3 regions of the Streptomyces sp. WAC00040 genome follow, and region 3 is predicted to be linked to each of the others. Evidence: riboswitches for the same ligand, from Rfam matches in the RefSeq annotation. Region 3 holds a riboswitch; each other region holds the start of a gene.

What was found. Region 3 has a riboswitch for cyclic di-AMP ahead of MDN94_RS17985 (transglycosylase SLT domain-containing protein). Riboswitches for the same ligand answer to the same signal wherever they lie in the genome.
Region 1: it holds a riboswitch for cyclic di-AMP, as region 3 does, so the genes downstream of both, MDN94_RS11375 (C40 family peptidase) here and MDN94_RS17985 (transglycosylase SLT domain-containing protein) in region 3, are expected to answer to the same signal.
Region 2: it holds a riboswitch for cyclic di-AMP, as region 3 does, so the genes downstream of both, MDN94_RS27565 (C40 family peptidase) here and MDN94_RS17985 (transglycosylase SLT domain-containing protein) in region 3, are expected to answer to the same signal.

Annotation. Positions count from the first base shown of each region.
Region 1 is NZ_JAKQZE010000001.1:2,459,079-2,466,803, forward strand. It holds gene MDN94_RS11350 (PspC domain-containing protein) at 1-1,215, shown strand, start outside; gene MDN94_RS11355 (LuxR C-terminal-related transcriptional regulator) at 1,212-1,901, shown strand; gene MDN94_RS11360 (GNAT family N-acetyltransferase) at 1,920-2,672, opposite strand; gene MDN94_RS11365 (C40 family peptidase) at 2,792-3,850, opposite strand; gene MDN94_RS11370 (hypothetical protein) at 4,193-4,546, shown strand; gene MDN94_RS11375 (C40 family peptidase) at 4,627-5,811, opposite strand; cyclic di-AMP (ydaO/yuaA leader) riboswitch at 5,814-5,975, opposite strand; gene pcrA (DNA helicase PcrA) at 6,217-7,725, shown strand, end outside.
Region 2 is NZ_JAKQZE010000003.1:473,518-481,242, forward strand. It holds gene MDN94_RS27555 (ATP-dependent Clp protease proteolytic subunit) at 60-695, shown strand; gene MDN94_RS27560 (hypothetical protein) at 703-1,011, shown strand; cyclic di-AMP (ydaO/yuaA leader) riboswitch at 1,347-1,509, shown strand; gene MDN94_RS27565 (C40 family peptidase) at 1,513-1,989, shown strand; gene MDN94_RS27570 (LysE family translocator) at 2,023-2,652, opposite strand; gene MDN94_RS27575 (LysR family transcriptional regulator) at 2,736-3,680, shown strand; gene MDN94_RS27580 (ATP-binding protein) at 3,758-4,189, opposite strand; gene MDN94_RS27585 (8-amino-7-oxononanoate synthase) at 4,410-5,555, opposite strand; gene bioB (biotin synthase BioB) at 5,702-6,874, shown strand; gene MDN94_RS27595 (adenosylmethionine--8-amino-7-oxononanoate transaminase) at 6,867-7,725, shown strand, end outside.
Region 3 is NZ_JAKQZE010000001.1:3,901,580-3,909,304, reverse strand. It holds gene MDN94_RS18010 (ISAs1 family transposase) at 1-434, shown strand, start outside; gene MDN94_RS18005 (hypothetical protein) at 422-1,027, opposite strand; partial or broken gene MDN94_RS18000 (transposase) at 1,406-2,161, shown strand; gene MDN94_RS17995 (hypothetical protein) at 2,199-2,591, opposite strand; gene MDN94_RS17990 (hypothetical protein) at 2,665-2,985, opposite strand; gene MDN94_RS17985 (transglycosylase SLT domain-containing protein) at 3,308-4,177, opposite strand; cyclic di-AMP (ydaO/yuaA leader) riboswitch at 4,182-4,345, opposite strand; partial or broken gene MDN94_RS17980 (xyloglucanase) at 4,788-5,358, opposite strand; gene MDN94_RS17975 (glutamate-cysteine ligase family protein) at 5,518-6,996, opposite strand.

The DNA of each region.
Region 1 (7,725 bases), 1.4 Mb from region 3:
TACCGCAGTGCCGACGGGCGGATGCTCGGCGGTGTGGCCCGCGGTCTGGCCGGGCACCTGGGGCTGCCCGTCATCTGGGTGCGCCTGGTCTTCCTCGGGCTGTTCCTTGCCGACGGCCTGGGCGCCGTGCTCTACGCGGTGTTCTGGATCGTCGTCCCCCTCGGGGTCGGAGGCCGGGCGGCGGAACCGCGCTCGGTGTTCGAGACCACGCCGGACGGGCGCCGCCGGCTGCGCAAGCCGGACAAGGGCCAGCTGTTCGCGATGGTCGCCCTGCTCTTCGGGGCCGCGGTCTTCGTCGGCAACGTCGACATGCGCGGCAGCGACCGCTACGTCTGGCCGACGCTGCTCATCGGCGCCGGAGTCGTCCTGGTCTGGCGGCAGGCGGACAACGCCCGCCGCGCCCGCTGGACCGACGTGGGCCGTCGGCGGCGGCTGCTCCAACTGGCCAGGGCGCTGGCCGGCGTGGCCCTCGTCGGCATGGGCCTGACCGTCTTCATGGTGGTCCGCGGCTCGGCCGCCCAGCTCGGCAATGTGCTGACCGCCGCGGTCGCCGTCATCGCCGGTGTCGCCCTGCTCGCGGGCCCGTGGCTGGTGCGGATGACGCAGGACCTCTCCGAGGAGCGGACCATGCGCATCCGGGCCCAGGAGCGGGCGGAGGTCGCCGCTCACGTCCACGACTCCGTCCTGCACACCCTGACCCTGATCCAGCGGAACGCCGACGACGCCGGCGAGGTGCGTCGGCTCGCCCGCGCCCAGGAACGCGAGCTGCGAAACTGGCTCTACAAGCCGGAGGGCACCGGCAAGGACGAGGACGAGGAGCCCGACACCCTCGCGGAGGCGGTCAAGAAGGCGGCTGCCGAGGTCGAGGACAAGCACGGGGTCCCGCTCGAGGTCGTCGTCGTCGGCGACTGCCCGCTCGACGACAAACTGGGCGCACAGATGCAGGCCGCCCGCGAAGCGATGGTCAACGCCGCCAAGTACGGTGGCGCGGGAGGGGCGGTGCAGGTGTACGCGGAGGTCGAGGGCCGTACGGTCTTCGTGTCCGTACGGGACCGGGGGCCGGGATTCGACCTGGACGCCGTACCGGAGGACCGGATGGGCGTCAGGGAGTCGATCATCGGGCGTATGCAGCGCAACGGCGGGACGGCACGACTGCGCTCCGTGCCCGGAGGGGGCACGGAAGTGGAGCTCGAGATGGAGAGGGCGGACGGATGACCGAGGCGGCCGGAGAGACCACAGAACGTCGGGTGCGGGTCGTACTCGTCGACGACCACCGGATGTTCCGCACGGGAGTGCAGGCCGAGATCGGGCAGACCGAGCGCACCGGCGTCGAGGTCGTCGGGGAGGCAGCCGACGTCGACCAGGCGGTCACCGTGATCACGGCGACCCGCCCCGAGGTCGTCCTCCTCGACGTGCACCTGCCCGGCGGCGGCGGGGTGGAGGTGCTGCGCCGCTGCGCCTCGCTGATGGCGGCGGCCGAGAACCCGGTGCGGTTCCTGGCGCTGTCGGTGTCCGACGCGGCCGAGGACGTGATCGGCGTCATCCGCGGCGGCGCCCGTGGCTACGTCACCAAGACGATCACCGGCAGCGACCTGGTCGACTCGATCTTCCGGGTGCAGGACGGCGACGCGGTGTTCTCGCCGCGGCTGGCCGGCTTCGTGCTGGACGCCTTCGCCTCGACGGACGCGCCGCCGGTCGACGAGGACCTGGACCGGCTGACGCAGCGGGAGCGGGAGGTGCTGCGGCTCATCGCGCGCGGATACGCGTACAAGGAGATCGCCAAGCAGCTCTTCATCTCGGTGAAGACGGTCGAGTCGCACGTGTCCGCGGTGCTTCGCAAGCTTCAGCTGTCCAACCGGCACGAGCTCACCCGGTGGGCGACGGCACGGCGCCTGGTGTGACGACGCCGCCACGTCGGGTCAGGTCAGGGACATGTCGGTCTTGTTGCCGACCCTGACGTAGCCCACGGCGGCGTAGACCCGTTCGACGTCCGCGTCGCCGGGCTCCAGCCACACGGTCCGGCAGCCGCCGTCGAATGCCTTCGCGGTCAGGAACGCGGAGAAAGCCGCGCCGATGCCCCTGCGGCGGTGGGTCGCGGCGACCGCGAGTCCGGTCAGCTCACAGAGACCGTCGACCGGGACCGAGCAGCTGCCGGCCGCGACCGGGGTGCCGTCGGTGTCGTCCGTGGCCACAGCGGCGACCCCGCCGCCCTCCACCACCTTCCGCAGTGCGCCGATCTCGCCCTCCGTCGCCTCGCCCTCGAAGCCGTATCCGGCATGCTGCACCCCCGCCGCGGCCCGGTAACCGGCCTCGTCCGACACGACGGTGAAGGTGATCCCCGGCACCGGCGGTGTCACGAGCGCGTCGGGGGAGCAGGCAAGCAGGGGTGCACGGCGCTCGACCGTGAAACCGGCCGCCAGCAGGGCCGGTTCTACGTCCGGCGCGCAGGACGGCAGGAACTCCAGGCGCGGCAGCCGCTCCTTCTCGCGGAACACCTCGATCAGGGCCCGGATGTCGTCCGCCGTCGGACTGGCGGCATGGTCGGGCACGGCGTAATTGACGGGCGGGATGGGCCAGTCGGCGTTGTAGCGCACCGTGAAGGGGCCCACACGTACGTGGCCGGGTGAGCGGAGTGCGAGCGTGCGCACATAGTTCTGGACGTCGAGGTCCACGTACGGCTCCTGCTGGTCGGGGCTGGAACGGACCCCGGGATGGTGGCACCGGCCCGGGGAACGGGCAACCGGATTAAGGGGAGGGCAGCCGCTTCGAGGGGCCGCCGTGCCCGGGCGGGTCACGCGGGGCGGGTCGCTCCCGCGAACGGCATCCGGTCGATGGGCGCCACCCGCACCGGGGCACCGGGGCGCGGGGCGTGGATCATCTGCCCGTCGCCGATGTAGAGGCCGACGTGCGAGACGCCGGAGTAGAAGAAGACCAGGTCACCCGGTGCCAGTTGGGAACGGGGCACCCGCGCCCCGACGTTGATCTGCGTGTACGTGGTGCGCGGCAGTGAGACCCCGGCGGAACGCCAGGCGGCCCGGGTCAGCCCGGAGCAGTCGTAGGACCCGGGGCCCGTCGCCCCCCACACATAGGGCTTGCCGATCGCTCCGTGCGCGTAGGCGACGGCCTGCGCCGCGCGGCTGTTCGGGGCCTTCAGGGTGCCGCGCGCAGTGCCGGCGCGGTCCGCCCGCGCCGGTCCGTCCGACTCGGTGCCGCCGTTGTAGCGGGCCCGCTGCTCGGCGGTCAGCCGGGCCAGCAGGCGTTCCGCGGCGGCGAGTCTGCTCCGCACGGCGGCCTTGTGGCCGGCCAGTTCCTTGCGGTGTGCCTCGAGTTCGGCGATACGGTCACCGGCCTGGGCCTTGAGCTGTGCGAGCTCCCGTAACTGCCGGCGCACGTCAAAGACCGCGGCGGCCTGGAGCGCTCCGGCCCTTTCCGCGACGGCGGCGCGCCGGAGGTACTCCTCCGGTTCGGAGGTCAGCGCGAGCCGCAGACCGGGGTCCGTGCCGCCGTCACGGTACTGGGCGGTGGCGAGGGAACCGAGGGCGTTGCGGGAGGTGTTGAGGCTCGCGGTCCGTCGCGCGGCCTCGTCACGCATCGAGTCCAGCGATCTGCGGGCGCTCTCCACCCGTTCCCTGGCGCCGTTGTGCTTCTCGGTGGCGACCTCGGCCTCCTGGTACAGCTGGTCCACCTCGGCCCGGATCTGCGCGGGGGTCAGGACCGGTTCCGCGTGTCCCGTGCCGTCGAACGCGGTCGTGGCCGCCGCGCCCGCCAGGGCGAGCGTGACCGCGGTACGGGCGGCGGGTCCGTCGAGCCGGCGTCCACGGGGCTTTCGGTGTTCCCGGTGTGCTGCCACGAGGGCTTCCACGTCCTTCCGTCGTCCCTGCCGCCGCACCTGCGTCCTGCGGCGGCCGCACGGGGAAGCGGTCCGCCGCAGGACTTTCCGGCGGTGGCGGCCGAGTGCCGTCCGGCTGTACGACGGCTCGCGGGGAGTCGGCCACCTGGGGAAGGACGCTAGGCCCCGTATCGACGGCGGCGGGACGCAACGACCGGAAATCTCCGAAAATGGGCGTCGGGCAGCCATTGATGAACGTCCGACCGTCGTCGCGGACGCGCATCGATCGGTCCCCCGACCGATGCCGCGGACAGGGCCACCTGCCCGGCCGACGGTGGTATGGGCAGAGTTAGGCTCCGGGCCATGGACGTACTCATCAATGTCTTCGTCGCACTGCACATCATCGGCATCGCCTCGCTGCTGGGCGGGTTCCTGACTCAGATGAAGGCGATGGGCGAGGGCACCGCCCGCTTCAGTCCCGCGATGCTGCACGGTGCGCTGACCATGCTGGTCACCGGTGTGGCCCTGGTGGGTCTGAACCAGGCGGACGACCAGACGGTCAACAACCTCAAGATCGGCATCAAGCTGGCGGTGCTGGTCGTGATCCTCGGCCTTGTGTACGTCAAGAGGGACGAGGAGAAGGTCGACAAAGCGCTCTTCGGTGCGGTGGGCGGCCTGACCGTGGCCAACATCTTCGTCGCCACGCTCTGGACCTGACCCGCGCGCGGACGCACCGGTGCCCGGACGGCTCGGCCGCCCGGGCACCGGTGCGTCCGGCCTCGTGCCGGTCCCGCGCCTCAGGCGGGGCGGACGCTGCCGTAGATCGGCATGTAGTAGATGGACTCCTCGCGGACGTTCGTGCCCGGCTTGGGCGCGTGGATCATCTTGCCGTCGCCGATGTAGATGCCGACGTGGCTGATGTCGTCGTAGAAGAAGACCAGGTCTCCGGGGAGCAGGTCGGCCGTCTCGACACGGGTGCCGACCTTCACCTGGTCCCAGGTGGTGCGCGGCAGGTCCACCCCCGCCGCCTTCCACGCGGCCGCGGTGAGGCCGGAGCAGTCGTACGAGCTCGGGCCCGTCGCGCCCCATACGTAGGGCTTGCCGATCTGGGCACGGGCGAACGCGAGGACCTTGTCGGCCTTGGCCGCGTACGTGCCGTCGTCGGTGCCGGTGCCGGTGCCGGTGTCGGTCCCCGGGTCGGTGGTGCCTGTCTCCGGGGTGGCCTCGCGCTCCTGCTGCTGCCGCTCGGCCTCCGCCCGGGCCGCCGCCTCCGCCTCCGCCTCCGCCTTCGCCTTGGCCTCGGCCTTGCGACGCGCCTCCTCCTCCTTCTCCCGCTCGATCGCGGCGAGGCGTGCCTTCTCCTCCGCCGTCAGCTCGGAGAGCAGGGCGCGTGCCTCCGCGAGCTTCGTCTGCACCGTCTGCTTGCTGGTGCGCAGGGCCTCCTGGGAGTCCGTGAGGGACTCGAGGCTCTTGGTTGCCTCCGCGCGCTGCTTCGCGGCCGCGGCCCGCTCGGTCTCGTACTCGCTGACGGCCCTGCGCTGCTGGTCCGTCATCCGGTCCATCAGCTGGGTCTGGTCGAAGTACGCCTGGGGGCTGTCCGCGAACATCAGCGCGGCGGTGGGGGCGACGGAACCGGTGCGGTACTGCGCTGCCGCGTAGTTGCCGAGGGCGCGGCGGGACTCGTTCAGCTTCTCCGTGCGCTCGGCCGCCTCGTCGAGCAGCCGGTCGACCTCCTGGCGCTTCTCCGCCGTGGCTTCCTTCGCCTTGTTGAACTCCTGCGTCGCGCTGCCGGCCTGCCGGTACAGGTCGTCGACCTTCTTCTGCACCTCTTCGATGCTGGGCTTCGGGTCGGACGGCGCGGCGGTGGCGCTCTGTGTGGAGAGCAGCGTCACACCGGCGAGGGCGGCCGTGGTGAACCCGACGGCGGTGGACGGTTTTGCGGTACGGCTGCGGGGCTTGCGATGCGACGCCAAGGCCGGCATCTCCTTCTTCCGTGGACCGCCTACCGGGTTAGCTGTCGGGTTCGGGCGAACGGAAGACGCCCTACGGACCGAACGGGGCACGGTCCGATTCACCCCGGTGATGCTTGGTGGGTCCCCGGTTCCGAACTCCCTCGGGAGAAGCCCGGATTCGGCGCAGGCCGCCCGTTCGGCGTGGTTCGCCGGGAGGGATGCGGGCCGCCTGGTCGAGCACGCTAGCCAACTCGTGCGTCTGCTGTGAAGGTTGATGTTCGATATGTCCGATACATTTTCGTGACCCTTTTCGCGGGCGGGTCTCCGGCCCGGCCGACGGTCGCCCCGCGGATCCGCACTGTCACATACCGTGGCGCCCGCCGGTGTCCCTGTGCGGCCACGGTTGTCGGTCCGGCCGCCTAGACTCGTTAAGCGATGAGCAGCCTCTTTGACGACAGCTTCCTGGCGGACCTCCGGCCCGACGCGGACGGGCCCCCGCCTCCGCCCGAGGACCCGGCTCCGGAGCAGCTTCCGGACGACCTCTTCCAGGGCGCCTTCGACGTGCCTCCGGCCCGCGACGGTTACTACCGCGACGGCGCGCCGCGCCCCGTCGTGGACCCAGCCGCCCTGCTCGACGGGCTGAACGAGCAGCAGCGCGCCGCCGTCGTGCACACAGGCTCACCGCTGCTCATCGTCGCCGGCGCCGGCTCGGGCAAGACCAGAGTGCTCACCCATCGCATCGCCCACCTGCTGGGCACGCGCCGGGTCCACCCCGGCCAGATACTGGCGATCACCTTCACCAACAAGGCCGCCGGCGAGATGAAGGAACGCGTCGAGCAGCTGGTGGGCCCGCGCGCCAACGCGATGTGGGTCATGACCTTCCACAGCGCGTGCGTCCGGATCCTGCGCCGCGAGTCCAAGAAGCTGGGCTTCACCTCGTCGTTCTCGATCTACGACGCGGCGGACTCGAAGCGCCTGATGTCGCTGGTCTGCCGTGATCTCGACCTCGACCCGAAGAAGTTTCCGCCGAAGTCCTTCAGCGCCAAGATCTCGAACCTGAAGAACGAGCTGATCGACGAGGAGACCTTCGCCGACCAGGCCGTCGACGGATTCGAGAAGACGCTCGCCGAGGCGTACCGGATGTACCAGGCCCGGCTGCGCGAGGCCAACGCCCTGGACTTCGACGACATCATCATGACCACCGTCCATCTGCTCCAGGCGTTCCCGGACGTCGCGGAGCACTACCAGCGGCGGTTCCGGCACGTCCTCGTCGACGAGTACCAGGACACCAACCACGCTCAGTACACGCTCGTGCGCGAGCTGGTGGGCAAGGGGTACGAGGACCTGGAGCCGGCGGAGCTGTGCGTCGTCGGTGACGCCGACCAGTCGATCTACGCCTTCCGCGGCGCGACCATCCGCAACATCCTCCAGTTCGAGGAGGACTACCCGGACGCGACGACGATCCTGCTGGAGCAGAACTACCGATCCACCCAGACGATCCTCTCCGCCGCCAACGCCGTCATCGAGCGCAACGAGTCCCGCCGTCCCAAGAACCTGTGGACGAACGCCGGCGCCGGCGCCCAGATCACCGGCTACGTCGCGGACACCGAGCACGACGAGGCCCAGTTCGTCGCCGACGAGATCGACCGGCTCACGGACTCGGGCGAGGCGAAGGCCGGCGACGTCGCCGTCTTCTACCGCACGAACGCCCAGTCGCGTGTCTTCGAGGAGATCTTCATCCGCGTCGGCCTGCCCTACAAGGTCGTCGGCGGTGTGCGCTTCTACGAGCGCAAGGAGGTCCGCGATGTGCTGGCCTACCTGCGGGTCCTCGCCAACCCCGAGGACAACGTCCCGCTGCGCCGCATCCTGAACGTGCCCAAGCGCGGCATCGGCGAGCGTGCGGAGGCGATGATCGACGCCCTCGCGCTGCGCGAGAAGATCACC
Region 2 (7,725 bases), on a different contig from region 3:
TGTACATTCTTTCCATGGCCCGGAGAGATCTCCACAGCCGTGACGACGAGAGGTGTGCCATGAACCGTCCGTCCGCCCGCTATGTCCTGCCGGAGCTCACGGAGCGCACGTCCTTCGGGACCCGCACGCTCGATCCGTACTCGAAGCTCATGGCCGAGCGGATCGTCTTCCTGGGGACCGCCGTCGACGACACGGCGGCGAACGACGTCATCGCGCAGTTCCTGCACCTCGAGTACGAGGCTCCCGACCAGGACATCTGCCTGTACATCAACTCCCCCGGCGGATCACTGAGCGCCATGTCCGCCATCTACGACACGATGCAGGTCGTCATGTGCGACGTGGCGACGACCTGCCTGGGCCAGGCGGCCTCCACAGCGGTCGCCCTGCTTGCCGCGGGCACTCCCGGCAAGCGCATGGCCTTGCCCGGCGCGCGGATCGTGATGCAGCAGCCCGCATACGAGGAGCCGTTGCGCGGACAGCCGTCCGATCTGGAGATCCACGCCGCCGAGTTGCTGCGACTGCGTGAGCAACTCGGCTCGATGCTGGTGCGCCACACCGGCAACGACCTGGACCGCATCACGGCCGACCTGGAGCGCGACAAGATCTTCGACGCCACCGCGGCGAAGGAGTACGGCCTGATCGACCATGTCGTCGCGAGCCGCAAGCTCTCGGCCGTGCCACCCACGGCGAGGTGAGCGCGGGATGCTGCCGCCCGAACCGCCGCCACTTCCGGCACTGACCCGCGCCGAGGCAGAGTTCGTCGACACCTACCTCGAAGTCGTCGACCTGCTCGGCAGGATCAACCCCGCCCGCACCACCCATACCTACGGGGCCCTGCGCGCCGCGCAGGCGCTGGTCGGGCGGGCCGCCGCACTCAAGGACGCCCTGACACTCATGCACATCCGGGGGGAGAACGAGGTGTACACGGACACGCTGACCAAGGCGCTGCGCGTCCTGGACGGCGAGCGCAGGACCAACCGGCTGACCATGCCTCCCGTTTCCACGAGTTGACGGACGTTCCGATGCCGCCCGCCGACACGGCGCGCGACACCCGTACCCCGTTCGGTGGAGCCTTGCCCAAGTTGTCGCAAGGCCCCGGACTTGCATCGGCGGGACCACCGATCTGGCGCAATGAGGCGCTTCAACTGCTGGTACGGGACGGGTCCGGAGCGCGGGAGAAGGGGTCCGAGATGCCTGCCCACCCGAAAGGTCCAGTCGTGATCAGCTTCACAAAAGCCGTTTCAACTCGGAAATCGGACATCGGTGGGTAACGATCCGTGAGACGACAAGCCCCCGCCACCTCGACGGGGCGGTCCGGGCGGACGCTGAATCCTGTCGCCGCACCGGATGTCTGGTCGACGGAATTGCATCGGCAGGAGTGGAGGACCCAGCAGTACGGCGTGACCGGTGATCCCGGCCGCGCCTTGGGGTGAAGCCGCTGCGGCGGCCGGGCGTCTTCGCCGTCCGAACCCGACAGGTCACCCTTCACAGGCGGCTGACGAAGGGTTGCGCATGACTGCGCAGATGCATCTCCCCCACCTGTTCTCACGGGCGGGGGCCGTATCGGCACTCACCATCGCCGCCGTCGGCGGCACGCTTCTGGCCCCGGGCGGCGCTGTTGAAGCGCATGCGATCAGCAGCCACGCGAGCAAGGCGCTCAAGGTGGCCGCGTCGAAGAAGGGCTCGCCGTACCGGTACGGCGGCACGGGCCCGTCCCGCTTCGACTGTTCAGGGCTGACGCTCTATTCGTACAAGAAGGCGGGCAAGAAGCTGCCCCGCACCGCCCAGCAGCAGTACAACCGGACCCGTCATATCTCCGCCTCGCGTCGACAACGCGGTGACCTGGTGTTCTTCCATGCCGGCGGTGCCGTCTACCACGTGGGGATCTACGCCGGGAACGGGAAGATCTGGCACTCGCCCAAGACAGGTGACGTGGTCCGGCTGGTCAAGATCTGGACGAAGAGCGTCAAGTACGGCCGCGTGCGCTGACGCGCCGCCAGGTCCTGTGGGACCTGGGTGGAGTCAGTGCGCGGTCGACCGGATCAGCAGGGCCGCGCCGAGCGTGGTCAGCGCGCCTCCCGAGACGCCTTCGACGGCGCGGGCGGTCCGCGGCCGGCGCAGCCACCGGCCGAGCCCGTCGACCATCAGCGCCACCGCCGGGAACCAGAGCAGCGCGATCAGCACGATCGTGCCGGCCAGCAGCAGTGTGCGCGGCATTACGGCCGCGCCGTCGGGAACGAACTGCGGGAGCAGGCTCAGGAACAGCACCGGCGCCTTCGGGTTGAGGACGTTGGTGAGAAAGCCCTGCCGCAGGCCGCGTCCGACGCCGTACGGGGCCGCGGTCCGCGGATCTGCCGGCTCCGGGCACGGGCGCAGTGCGGCGTGCAGCGAGCGGACCCCGAGATACAGCACATAGGCACCGCCCGCTGCCTGCAGCGTCCGGTGGAGAACGGGCGCGGTGGCGAGTACGGCGGCGAGTCCCGCCACGGCCAGGGCCGTGTGGACGAGCAGCCCGCCGGCCACTCCTGCCGCGCAGGCGACACCGGCGCGGCGTGAGGCGACCGCGTTGCGCATGACGACCGTGAAATCGGCGCCGGGCATGGCGACCATGCCTGCGGCGACCCCGATGAAAGCGATGAGCTGTCCGTCCATGCGTCCCAGCGTGGACGCCCGCGGCCCTTAACGTGTACTTGCGATCTCTGCAGGGAGGTCTGAAGCAACGCTTAAGGGGTGGCATGTACGACCCGACCCGGCTGACGGCTCTCGTCGCCGTGGCGGACGCCGGCTCCATCACGCGGGCCGCTGCCCGGCTCGGGTACACGGCTCCGGCGCTCTCGCAGCAGATCGCCAAGCTGGAACGGGAGGCCGGGGCAGTCCTCCTCGTGCGCTCGCACCGTGGCGCACGGCTGACGGCGGCCGGCGAGCTGCTCGCGGAACGCGCGCGCCGGGTGCTGGACGAGATGGCCCGGGCGCGCCATGAGCTGGCGGGGCTCACCGGCCTGGCCGGCGGCCGGCTCCGGGTCGGCACCTTCACGACGGTCGGGATCCATCTGCTGCCGCCCGTGCTGAGCGCCTTCCGCCGCGCGCATCCGGACGTGGAGCTCACCGTCGCCGAGTACGAGCCGCCCGGCGGGGTCACGGCCGTGGCCACGGGTGAGGTCGATGTGGCGCTGACCCATGCCTATGAGCCGGCCGAGCCGGCCGCCGCGCCGCAGGGGGTAGTGGTCGAGGCCCTCCTGGTGGAGGAGTTGGTGCTCGTGACCGCTCCGGGGCATGTGCTCGCCGACGATTCCGGCCGGCTGCCCGTGGGCGACCTGGCGGGACAGCCGCTGATCAGCAGCGCGCCGTCGCATCCGCCGCGCAAGGGGGTGGAGCGTGCACTCGCGAGCGCCGGCGCCACACCTACCGTGGTCTGTGAGTCGCCGGGGTACGCACTGGTGTGCGCGCTCGTCAGCGCGGGACTGGGGGTGGCCGTCGTGCCGGAGATGGTTGCCGCGATGGCTGCGACGCCCCTGCGGGTAAGGAAGTTGGAACCTGCGTCGTTCCGCAGGACGATCTCGGTGGCGCACCGGGGCGAGGAGTCGGGTCCGGCCGTTCGGTCGCTGCGGGCGCTGATGCGCGGCGCGTTCGCAAGGGCGGGCAGCAGGGCACGGTCCGTCCGCGAAGAAGGGCCTGTTTGAGCCGGGACTGTTCGAAGCACGGGCTGTTCGAGCCGCGGGCTGTTCGAGCCGGCAAATCGTTTCTGGCGGGTCGGCGGTCAGCTCTGCACGGGCACGGACCAGGGCAGTGCGATCCAGACGGTCTTTCCCCCCTCCTCCGTGGGCATGACGGACAGCCGGCCGCCGTACTCCGCGGTGAGCGTACGGATGATGACCATGCCCCGCCCGTTGTCCTGCCGGACGGCGGCGGGCAGCCGCTGAGGCCAGCGCGGATGGCTGTCGGTGACACCGATGCACAACTGCTCGTCGCACTCGAGGCGCAGATCCACCGTGAAGGTCGGAGACTGGCCGAAGGTGTGCTGTACGGAGTTGGTGGCGAGCTCGGAGACGATCAGCTTGACGGTCTCGACGGTCTCGGCATCAGGCTCCAGCCCCCATTCGCACAGAACATCCGTGACATATCTCCTGGCGGCGGCTACCGACGCCGGATCGCTCGGCAGAGTGGCGGATGCTTCTTGGTGGTCTGCCATGACGGCGCTGTCCCTTTCCCACCGCGGCCGGGCTCCGACTCGTAGCGGATGAAACGCGGGAACGGCCACGGATTACGCTTCTGCGTCAGACTGCCACTTATCGTCCGTCAGTGGCGCCGATCCACCGAGAGACGCACATTTCTGTCGCTCGATGCGGTGAACTCTGCTACGGCAGACCGTATTTACGGCCACCGACCGGAGGCAGCGGAGCACTCCCGGCTCAACTGCCGGGTGCGGTCCGGATGATCGTGGAGAGCGCCGTTCCGATCTGCCGATCCGTGAGATCCGCCCTGGCGGTCAACCGGATCCGGGAGATCCCGTCAGGTACGGACGGCGGCCGGAAACAGCCGACGACGAGTCCGGCGTCGCGGCAGTCCGCCGCCCAGCGCAGCGCCGCATCCGGGGACGGGGCCTGCACAGAGACGACCGCCGCGTCCGGGCGGGCCGAGGTCAGTCCGGCGTCGGTCAGCCCGTGGTGCAGCGCCGTCGCGACCTCGCGCGCCCGTCCTGCGAGCCCCGGTTCGCGGCGCAGCACCCGCACGCTCGCGAGTGCCGCGCCGACCGCCGCCGGGGCCAGGCCGGTGTCGAAGATGAAGGTGCGGGCGGTGTTGACCAGGTGGTCGATGACGGGGGCGGGCCCGAGGACCGCACCTCCCTGGCTGCCCAGCGACTTGGAGAGCGTCAGCGTGGCGACGGTCCCGGACGCGCCCGCGAGGCCGGCAGCGTCCAGGGCGCCGCGGCCGCCGTCGCCGAGGACGCCCAGCCCGTGCGCGTCGTCGACGAGGAGCCCGGCACCGTGCTCACGACAGACGTCCGCGAGGCCCTGCAGCGGTGCGGCGTCGCCGTCCACGGAGAAGACCGAGTCGGTGACCGCGAGGGCGCGCCGGCCCGGGTGGGCCTCGAGTGTCTTGCGCACGGCCTCGACGTCGGTGTGCGGGACGACCGCCGTCTCCGCGCGTGAGAGCCGGCAGCCGTCGACGATGGAGGCGTGGTTGCCCGCGTCGGAGACGACGAGGGCGTCACGGCCGCTGAGCGCGGTGACCGCGGCCAGGTTGGCCGCGTAGCCGGAGGACAGGACGAGGGCGGCCTCGAAGCCGCAGAAGTCGGCGAGCTCACGCTCCAGTTCGGCGTGCAGTTCGGTGCTGCCGGTGACGAGCCGGGAACCGGTGGCCCCGGCGCCCCACCGGCGGGCGGCCCGCACGGCGCCTTCGGTGACCTCGGCGCGGCGGGTGAGGCCGAGGTAGTCGTTGCTCGCCAGGTCGAGGAGGGCACTGTCGGCGGGGCGCGGCCGAAGGGTGCGGACCAGACCCGCCCGCTCGCGTCGGCGCGACTCCTCGTCGATCCAGTGGAAAGGATTCCTCGGCATGGCGGTCCGGTCCTTTTTGTAGGCAGCGGACAGACCCTAGCCGGGCGGGCCCGGGTACCGGGTGTGGCCATGCACACACCTCGAATCGCAGGTGTTGTGGGCTTCCTCCTTGGCCGGGGCCTGTGCGGTAGGCCAGGATCGGCGCTATGGACCTGCTGAACACACTGGTGGAGAAGGGGCTGCGGCGCGAGCTGCCGACCCGCGAAGAGGCGCTCGCCGTGCTGGCGACCTCCGACGACGATGTGCTCGATGTGGTGGCCGCTGCCGGCAAGGTGCGCCGTCAGTGGTTCGGGCGGCGGGTGAAGCTCAACTACCTGGTCAACCTGAAGTCCGGCCTGTGCCCGGAGGACTGCTCGTACTGCTCCCAGCGCCTCGGGTCGAAGGCGGAGATCCTCAAGTACACCTGGCTGAAGCCGGAGGAGGCCTCGGAGGCCGCGGCGGCCGGTGTGGCCGGCGGCGCCAAGCGGGTGTGCCTGGTCGCCAGCGGGCGCGGCCCGACCGACCGGGACGTGGACCGGGTGTCCAGGACCATCGAGGCGATCAAGGAGCAGAACGAGGGCGTCGAGGTGTGCGCGTGCCTGGGCCTGCTCTCCGACGGCCAGGCCGAACGACTGCGTGACGCGGGCGCCGACGCGTACAACCACAACCTGAACACGTCCGAAGGGACATACGGGGACATCACGACCACGCACACCTACGCGGACCGCGTCGACACGGTCAACAAGGCGCACGCCGCCGGCCTGTCGGCCTGCTCGGGGCTGATCGCCGGCATGGGTGAGAGCGACGAGGACCTGGTGGACGTCGTCTTCGCGCTGCGTGAGCTCGACCCGGACTCGGTGCCGGTGAACTTCCTGATCCCGTTCGAGGGGACGCCGCTCGCCAAGGAGTGGCATCTCACCCCGCAGCGGTGTCTGCGCATTCTCGCGATGACCCGCTTCGTCTGCCCGGACGTCGAGGTGCGGCTGGCCGGCGGGCGCGAGGTACATCTGCGTTCGATGCAGCCGCTCGCGCTGCACCTGGTCAACTCGATCTTCCTCGGCGACTACCTCACCAGTGAGGGCCAGGCGGGCAAGACCGACCTCGAGATGATCGCGGACGCCGGTTTCGAGGTGGAGGGCACGGACACCACGACACTGCCCGACCACCGTGCGGCCGGCGGCGGCTGCGGCTCGGTGTGCGGCGACGGCGACCAGGGCGGGTGCGCCTCGGAGGCGGCGGAGGCGGAGACGACCGCGGCGGGTGAGGCGTCCGCGGCGCGTACGGATCTGGTGGCGGTGCGCCGCCGGGGAGCCGGGACGGACCTCGCGCCCAATGCCTGAGTTCGGCCCGGACGAGCTCCGCGCGCTGGACCGGGCGCACGTCTGGCACCCGTACGGCCCCATGCCGGGCCGCAGCGACCCGCTGGTCGTCGAGTCCGCGTCCGGCGTACGGCTGCGGCTCGCCGAAGAGGTGCACGGGCAGCGCGAGTTGGTCGACGGCATGTCCTCGTGGTGGTCGGCCGTCCACGGGTACAACCACCCGGTGCTGAACGAGGCGGCGACCGCGCAGCTGGGCCGGATGAGCCATGTGATGTTCGGCGGGCTCACCCATGAGCCCGCCGTGCGGCTCGCGGCCCGGCTCGTGGAGATCACCCCCGAGCCGCTGCGGCACGTCTTCCTCTGCGACTCGGGCTCCGTGTCCGTGGAGGTCGCCGTGAAGATGTGCCTCCAGTACTGGCGTTCGCTGGGCCGCCCCGCCAAGCAGCGGCTGCTGACCTGGCGCGGCGGCTACCACGGCGACACCTGGCAGCCGATGTCGGTGTGCGATCCCGAGGGCGGGATGCACGAGCTGTGGCAGGGGGTGCTGCCCCGGCAGCTCTTCGCCGATGCGCCTCCCGCCGACTACGAGGAGTCGTACGCGCGGGGTCTGCGGGAGCTGATCGCCCGGCACGCGGACGAGCTGGCGGCGGTGATCGTCGAGCCGGTCGTGCAGGGCGCGGGCGGCATGCGCTTCCACTCCCCCGAGTATCTGCGCGTCCTGCGAGAGGCCTGCGACGAGTACGGCGTGCTGCTCGTGTTCGACGAGATCGCGACCGGGTTCGGGCGTACGGGCACGCTGTTCGCGGCCGGGCACGCAGGCGTCGCACCGGACGTGATGTGCCTGGGCAAGGCGCTGACCGGCGGCTATCTGA
Region 3 (7,725 bases):
GCTCGATCAAAACCTGCGGGATCGCCGACGAACTCGGCGGAATCGCCTTTCCCCACGCCCGCCTGGCCATCCGCGTTCACCGCCGCCGCAAGCAGACTGGCACACGCGAGACCCGTGAGAGTGTTTACGCCGTCACCAGCCTCGACGCCCACCAAGCCGGCCCAGCCGATCTGGCCGCCGCGATTCGCGGGCACTGGGGAGTGGAGAATTCCTCGCACCACATCAGGGATGTCACCTTCGCCGAGGACGCCTCCACCGTCCACGCCGGGACCGCACCACGGGCCATGGCGACCCTGCGCAACCTCGCCATCGGCGTGCTGAAAACGCTCGGAGCCGACAACATCGCCAAGACCACCCGGGCGATCCGCGACGAGCCCCAACGTGCACTCCCCATCCTGGGCATCACCAACGATCCGGACACCTACGGAACTTGATAAAGCCCTGGCTCAAAACAGCCTTGTCCGGCGGGTTGTCCAACACGTCGGTGTGCCTCCTGGACGAAGTGATCGATCTGCTCGGGAGTCAGTTTGGGCACGTACTCTTCCAGGAGCGGATCAATGTCCCCGTTTCCGATCTTGCGGGGGACGTGAATACCCATCTCGGAGAGAATTTCCCGGGCAACCGATGATGTACTTGCACGGACGCGCCAAGCACTGACTGCCCCTGAGGGTGTGATGCGGCCTGTGCGGCCGAGGGCGTCATAGGTGTACGACATGGTGCGACCGTTGACCGCCTCGGAGACAAGGTCGCCATACCCGTACCGAAGAAACGTGACGGTGGCTTCCTCGTCAGCAGCTTCCGCCAGGTGGTCGGTGACGTCGTAGATGAAGGTCGACGCATTTCCATCGACGTTCTTGCGAATGACCCGTCCAAGAGCATCCCGCTCGTAACGGACCGTCTGTCCCAGCGCGTTGGTACGTGCTGGGGGTCGGCCTGCAATATCCCGCTCGTAGCTCGGTGTCCGGTTGTCGAAGTCCGACTCGGACAGCAAGTGTCCAACTGCGTCATAACTGTAGTCCCAGCTCAAGCCTTGCGGGTTGGTATCTGTGCGAGCGAGCTTTCCCCCTGATCGACCGTTGCGCGGCCACGGGCGCGGGTACCGGCTCACCTGCCCGCTCGACCAGCTCCCCCTGGTCGGCCGGGCCAGCCAACTCGGCCAACTCCGCAAGTCTGGAGAGAGGCGTTCAGGCCCCGATATGTCATCCCCGTTGTCACTCACCCGCGGAATGCTGACACGGCCGTGTTCCCCTGAGCAACGTGGAAACTGGCGCATATGGGACTCAGAACATTGAGCTTCTTCGAGTTGGCCATCGATCAGGTGATGGCCAGCGAAGGGCAACGAGCGAGGCCCCTGGGCAGTTGATCGAGATGTCTGACGTCTCAACCACATAGCTCGGGGGCCCCGTTGGTCATCCATCCTGCCGCACTCGACCTGCCGCATGCGCTCGTGGAGTGGGTCACCATGCTGATCGTCACCGTGAGGGCGACCGCCGATGCAATCTGCGCCCCTCTCAGCGCGCGATGGTGGCACTGGTGTACCTGCGCGAACACACCACCCTGGCGAAGATCGCTGCCGGGTTCGGGATCTGCGAGTTCACCGCCCACGCCTACACCACCAGTGCGGTCGTCCACCTGCTCGCCGAACGAGCACCGGGTCTGCTCAAGGTTCTGCGCGAGAGCGACGCGGACTTCGTCCTGCTGGACGGCACGCTCGCCGAGTGCGACCGAGTCGGCGACGGACGGGGCGACTACTCCCACAAACACCGGCGCCACGGCGTGAACGTGCAGGTCGTCACCGACCCCGGCGGGCGGCTGCTGTGGCTCTCACCCGCCCTGCCAGGCCACACTCACGACCTGACCGCCGCTCGCACCCACCCACCGGATCATCCGGATCTGCGAGCGCCAGGGCGTTCCTATCCTGGCCGATCTCGCCTACCAGGGTGCTGGCCCGTGGCTGACCACCGGCATCAAACGCAAGCCCTTGCAGGAACTCACTCCCACCGCAAAGACCCTCAACCGGGCACTTACCGCTGCACGAGCGCCGGTCGAGCGCGGCGTTGCCCGCCTGAAGTCCTGGCGCATCTTCCGCAGGTCCCGATGCAGCCCGAATCGAATGACGTCAATCGCCAAGGCCATCCTCACACTGGAGCGGCAACTCTGAAGAGGCTCATTCACGGGTGACGGACGTCTCGTGCGGTTCATACGGGTCTGCTGATCCCGCTCGGCCCGTCGCTTGCACGGGAACCAGACGCCCAGGTAAGCCAGTTCGGCGTCAGTGAAACCCGCCTCGACACCGCGGCCGGCTCCGCCTCCGGTCCGGGCCGGAGACGGAGCCGGGAGTCGCGGACCGCCGCTCCCGCAGCCCTGCACCGGCGTGCCGCGCTTCTGCCGCAGCCGCGGAGGTGCGCCGGGGACACGCGGGCGCGGTGGCCGCCGCTGGTGATCAGCGCGTTCACCGGCGTCATCGGGTCCGCCGCCATCGACTTGGCCAGCAGGACGCCCGCCACGAGCGGGAGCAGGGTCACGGCGAGGGCCGTACCGGCAGTGGCGGCGCCCCGGACGCGGGGGTGGTGGAGGGCTTCAGGGAGCATGCTCCGATTCGACCCGACGCGCGGCGCCGGCGGATCCGGCGGCGTACTCAGGTCGGACGCGCGCCGTACTCAGTCACCCCTGCGCGGGCACCACGCTGCGGCCCGTCCCGTGCGCGTAGAGCGTCGCCCGGTCGCGGAGCGAGGCGTGGACCGACATCTGTGCGCGGTGGCGCCGGGCCGGGCCGTCCGGAAGGTGGAGGACCCCGGTGTTGCCGCGGGAGCCGCGCTGGATCTCGGCGGTGCGCGGGATGCGCAGCGCCTCGTAGCGGGCGAGGCTGTCCGCGATCCGCTCCTCGGGCGCGTCGGCGAGGCGGGCCGCCGGGTCCATCGCGTCCTCGCTCGTCCGGCCCGCCCCCTGGCGCCATGAACGGCAGCATCGGATGGGCCGCGTCATTGAGGAGGGTGATGCGGCGGCTCGACAACGTGAGCAGCGGCGGCCGGTCGTGGAGCGCCCCCTGGTGCGTCACCTCGGTCGCCTCGACGATGTCGGAGACCATGCCCGGTCCAGGAACCGAACGCGTCGCGCAGTCCTCCGGATCGCCGGGCGCCGGGCTGTCGTCCCGGGCGGCACAGCGGCACGTGCGGGGCCCGTCGTCTCGTGCGGCACGTACGGGGGTGCCGGGCACGGCCACGGGCCGGTGCCCGGAACGTCGTCGGTCGTTCCGGGCACCGGCCCGTCAGGTGGAGGCGGCCGGTCGGCCGCCGCGCGGCTCCTGTCAGTAGGGGCCGTTCACGTTGTCGATCGAGCCGTACCGGTCGGCGGCGTAGTTGCACGCGGCGGTGATGTTGGCGACCGGGTCGTACAGGTCGAATGACGTGCCATCGACGTGGTAGGCGTCGAAGGTGGGCTGGATGACCTGGAGCAGGCCCTTGGAGGGCGTGCCGTTGACGGCGTTGATGTCCCAATTGTTGATGGCCAGCGGGTTGCCGGAGGACTCACGCATGATGTTGCGGTGGATGCCTTCGTAGCTTCCCGGGATGCCGTGCCGGGCCATGATGTCCAGCGACTCGCGGATCCAGCCGTCCAGGTTGTTCGCGTAGGCCGGCTTCGCGGGGGCCGCGGCAGCCTGGGCCGCCGGGGCGCTCGTGCGCTCGGAGCGGTCCGCGCGGACGGTTTCGGCGGCGCGCTCCGACGTCTCGGCCTCTTCCGCGGCCTTCGGAGCGACCTTCTCCTTGGCCTGCGGCTTCGCCTTCGGCTCGGCCTCGGCCTTGGCGCCGATCGTCAACCGGAGACCGGGGTGAATCAGCGCCGGGTCCGCTCCGACGGCCTTCCGGTTGTCCTTGTAGAGCTGCTTCCAGCCGCCGTTCAGAGAATGCTCTTCGGCGATCTTGTAAAGCGAGTCACCGGCGACCACGGAATACGTGACGGTGCCGGCCTTCTGCGCGACGGCCTGCGCGGCCGCGGCGAAGGTCTTGGCGGGAGCGACGGTCCGCTCCACCACGGCGGGGGCCGCCGCGGGTGCCGCCTGAGCAGCGGTGCCGCCGATGAGCGGCAGGGCGAGCGCGGCGCCGCCCGTGCCGGCTGCGACGAGTCCACGGGTCAGCGAACGGGACTTGGGACGACGGTGCTTACCCTTTGCGGGCATGGCGAATTCCTCTCCGTCGCCTGCGAGGTGAGCTGTCGGGTTCGGGCTGGAGATGCCCGGCCGCAGGTGAATGCGACTTAACCCCGAGCCGTTCCGGATTCCGGTACGGCGGCTTACCTGGTTCCCCCGCTCCTGCCGTACGTGAAGTGAGTTCGGTTGCGGATTCCGGACGGCGGCAGGATTCGGCGGTCCACCCGGATTGACGGTGACCGTAAGCGAGAGCGTCCCCGGGAAACAAGTGCCGAATTACACATCACAATCCGAATGGGGCATCCGCGCACGGATTTTCAATTGTCAGTTCCGCGTCAAGGAACTCAAATTCCTTACCGGGAAAGGGAAGCACCTCTTCCGGCATCCTCGCCGCGGCCACCGACCCGGTGACCGACATCACGGGCTCCCTGTGCAACCGCCCTGACCGCCATAGCGTCTCAAGAACACCAACTCGCAACAACAAGGCCCAATTAGACTTAACAAGCAAGACGGTAATACAAGCCATATAGGACATCCAGTGCCGAATGTGCCCTCCAGAGGGGCCGATCGGCCACAGGTCCCGGCCGTCCCGTCCGCCGGCCGGGACCCGGACCTCATGTCCTCAGCCCCCTGTGGTGCAGGCGCCGAGGTAGAGCACCGAGTTCTTGTTGGGGTCCACGGCGAGCCGCTCGCCCATGCCGCGGTCGGGCATGTTGCCGCCGAGCTTGAAGGGCAGAGTGGTGGCCTGCCGGCCGGCGCCCCGGTCGGCGGAGCGCAGGACGGCTCCGTTGGTGAGGGTCCCAGCTGTTGGTGCACGTGCCCACGGCGGCGTACACCTTGTCCGGGTCCACCGTGTCGGAGGCCGAGGCTCACGACCCCGGTCCAGCGCCATCGGTCCCAGTCGACCCGGTCCAGCAACGGGGTCCACTCCTTGCCCGGCTCGTTCCAGCGGTAGGCGCCGCCGATGTCGGTACGGGCGTACGCGAGGTCCTTCTCGGAGCGGTTGAAGACGATGCCCGGCATGAAGCCGCCGCCGTCGATGCGTACGTTCTTCCAGGTGCAGGTGTCCACGGCCGTCGACACATCGGAGGGCTCGGCGGCCGAGGCGGTTTCGCCCGAGCGTGCCGAGGCCGGGCTACCTGCGGTGAACAGCCGGCCGTCAGGGCGAACGCCGCCAGTAAGGCAGCGAGTGGTCTGGCGCTTCTGCGCACGGATACGTCCTCTCCGACCAGGACCGCCGAGAGTGGCGCCAGGGAAGAGCGGAGGTGGGAGCGCTCCCAATGCGGACGCCGTGGCGGCGCGAGCCCGGCGGGAGAAGAGTGAATGCAGCGGACTCATCCGACGACTGGCGCTTCACGGACCGTCGTCGTTCATTCCACGGGCCAGGTGTGCGCCGGCGCGTTCAGATGCATGTAGTCGAGGTACTGCCGCGTCATCAGCCGCAGCGCCTCATGGTGGTCGACCCGGGACGTGGAGTCGATGTGGTGGTACATCTCCGCCTGCCACACGGCGCCGTTGCGGCCGGTGACACAGCGCTGCTCGATGATGCCGAGCAGCGGCTCCCGCCACGCCGCGTCCATGCCGGAGAGCTCCAGCCCCCGGTGTGCCATGGGGAGCAGCCGCCGCAGCACCAGCTCGGCGGCGGGGACCTCACCCATCCCCGGCCAGTACAGGCCCGCGTCGATGCCGTACCGGGCCGCCGTGTGCAGATTGTCCTCCGCGGCCTGGAACGACATGCGGGACCACACGGGCCGTTCCTCATCGACCAGCGCGCGGGTCAGCCCGTAGTAGAACGCTCCGTTGGCGAGGACGTCGGCGACGGTGGGGCCGGCGGGCAGGACCCGGTTCTCGACCCGTAGATGGGGCTTGCCGTGGGCCACGGCGTAGATCGGGCGGTTCCAGCGGTAGATGGTGCCGTTGTGCAGGGTGAGCTCGGGCAGCTCGGGGACGTCGCCGCCGTCGAGCGTCGCGCGCGGATCCTCCTCGTCGCACAGGGGCAGCAGCGCGGGGAAGTAGCGCACGTTCTCCTCGAAGAGGTCGAAGACGCTGTTGATCCATCGCTCGCCGAACCACACCCGGGGCCGGACCCCCTGCACCTTGATCTCCTCCGGGCGGGTGTCGGTGGCCTGCTCGAACAGTGGGATTCGGGTCTCCCGCCACAGCTCCTTGCCGAACAGGAACGGCGAGTTCGCCGCCAGCGCGACCTGCACCCCGGCGACGGCCTGCGCGGCGTTCCAGTAGGCGGCGAACTCTCCCGGCGAGACCTGGAGGTGGAACTGCGTGCTCGTGCAGGCGGCCTCCGGTGTGATGGTGTCCGCGTAGGTGCGCAGCCTGTCGACGCCGTCCACCGCGATCCGCAGGTCCTCGCCCCGTGCCGCGAAGACCTGCTCGTTCAGCAGCCGGTAGCGCGGGTTCTCCGACAGCGCCGCCTCCCCCACGTCCCGCTGCCGCAGCGTCGGCAGGATGCCGATCATGGCCAGGTGGGCGCCGACCTCGGAAGCCCGCTCCTCGGCGTGGTTGAGCGCGCCGCGGATCTCCTGCTCCCAGGAGTCGGGGCCTCCCGCCGTGAGGGTGCGCGGGGGGATGTTGATCTCCAGGTTGAACCTGCCCAGCTCGCTCGACCAGGCCGGGTCGGCGATCGCCTCGAGGACGTCGGTGTTGCGCATGGCCGGCTCACCGGACTCGTCCACCAGGTTGAGCTCGATCTCGAGTCCCACCTGAGGGCGCTCGGACTCGAAGCGCGCCTCGCGCAGCATCAGCGCGAACGTGTCGAGGCAGCTCTGCATCTTCTCCCGGTACCGGCGGCGGTCGTCACGGGTGAAGACGAGCGCCGGGACATCACGCCCCATGGGCCCTCCCCGGGTCTCGTCGGGCGGGCACGGCTTCCCCTTCAATGTCCCACTCCCCGGCCGCGCCGACCAGCGGTGCGGGACGTCACCCGGCCGGATGACGTCCGGTCCTCCGCGCGGCCGGTACGCCGCCCGTCGCCTCAGCGCGGTGCGCCCACCAGCAGGTCGCCGCCCAGCCGGGTCCTGCAGTACGCGGACGCCGTGGCGGCGGGACGAGAGCAGGCCCGCGTCACGGAGGACCGGGACATGGCGGCTCGCGGTCGAGGCGGCGAGTCCCAGCGCCGCGGCGATGCTCGTGGTGGTCATCGGACGGTCCAGTTGCCGCAGCAGCCGGGCACGGGAGGTGCCGATCAGCTGGGCGACCGACGACGCGGGGTCGGCGCGGCGTGACCGGGCGAGCCACTGCGGCTCGGGCGACAGCGGATGCACCGGCACCGGCGGCAGTTCCTCGTCGACCAGGGCCAGCGGGGCGCGGACGCAGAAGAAGGACGGCACGAGCGTCAAAGCCCTTCCTTGGAGGCCCAGTCTTCGGTCCGCGGGGTACGGGGCGCGGAGCCTCCCGTTGTCGCACCGCCATCCCGGAAGCTCGTCGTACCCGGCGCGCAGCCCCTCGGCGCCGCGGACCGGCGCGGCGTCGGCCCGCGCGGCGCGGTCGGCCGCGGCCTGCGTGCGCATGACGGACAGATACGGCTCGACAGCCGCGGCGCGGTAGCCGCGCAGTGCCCGGGT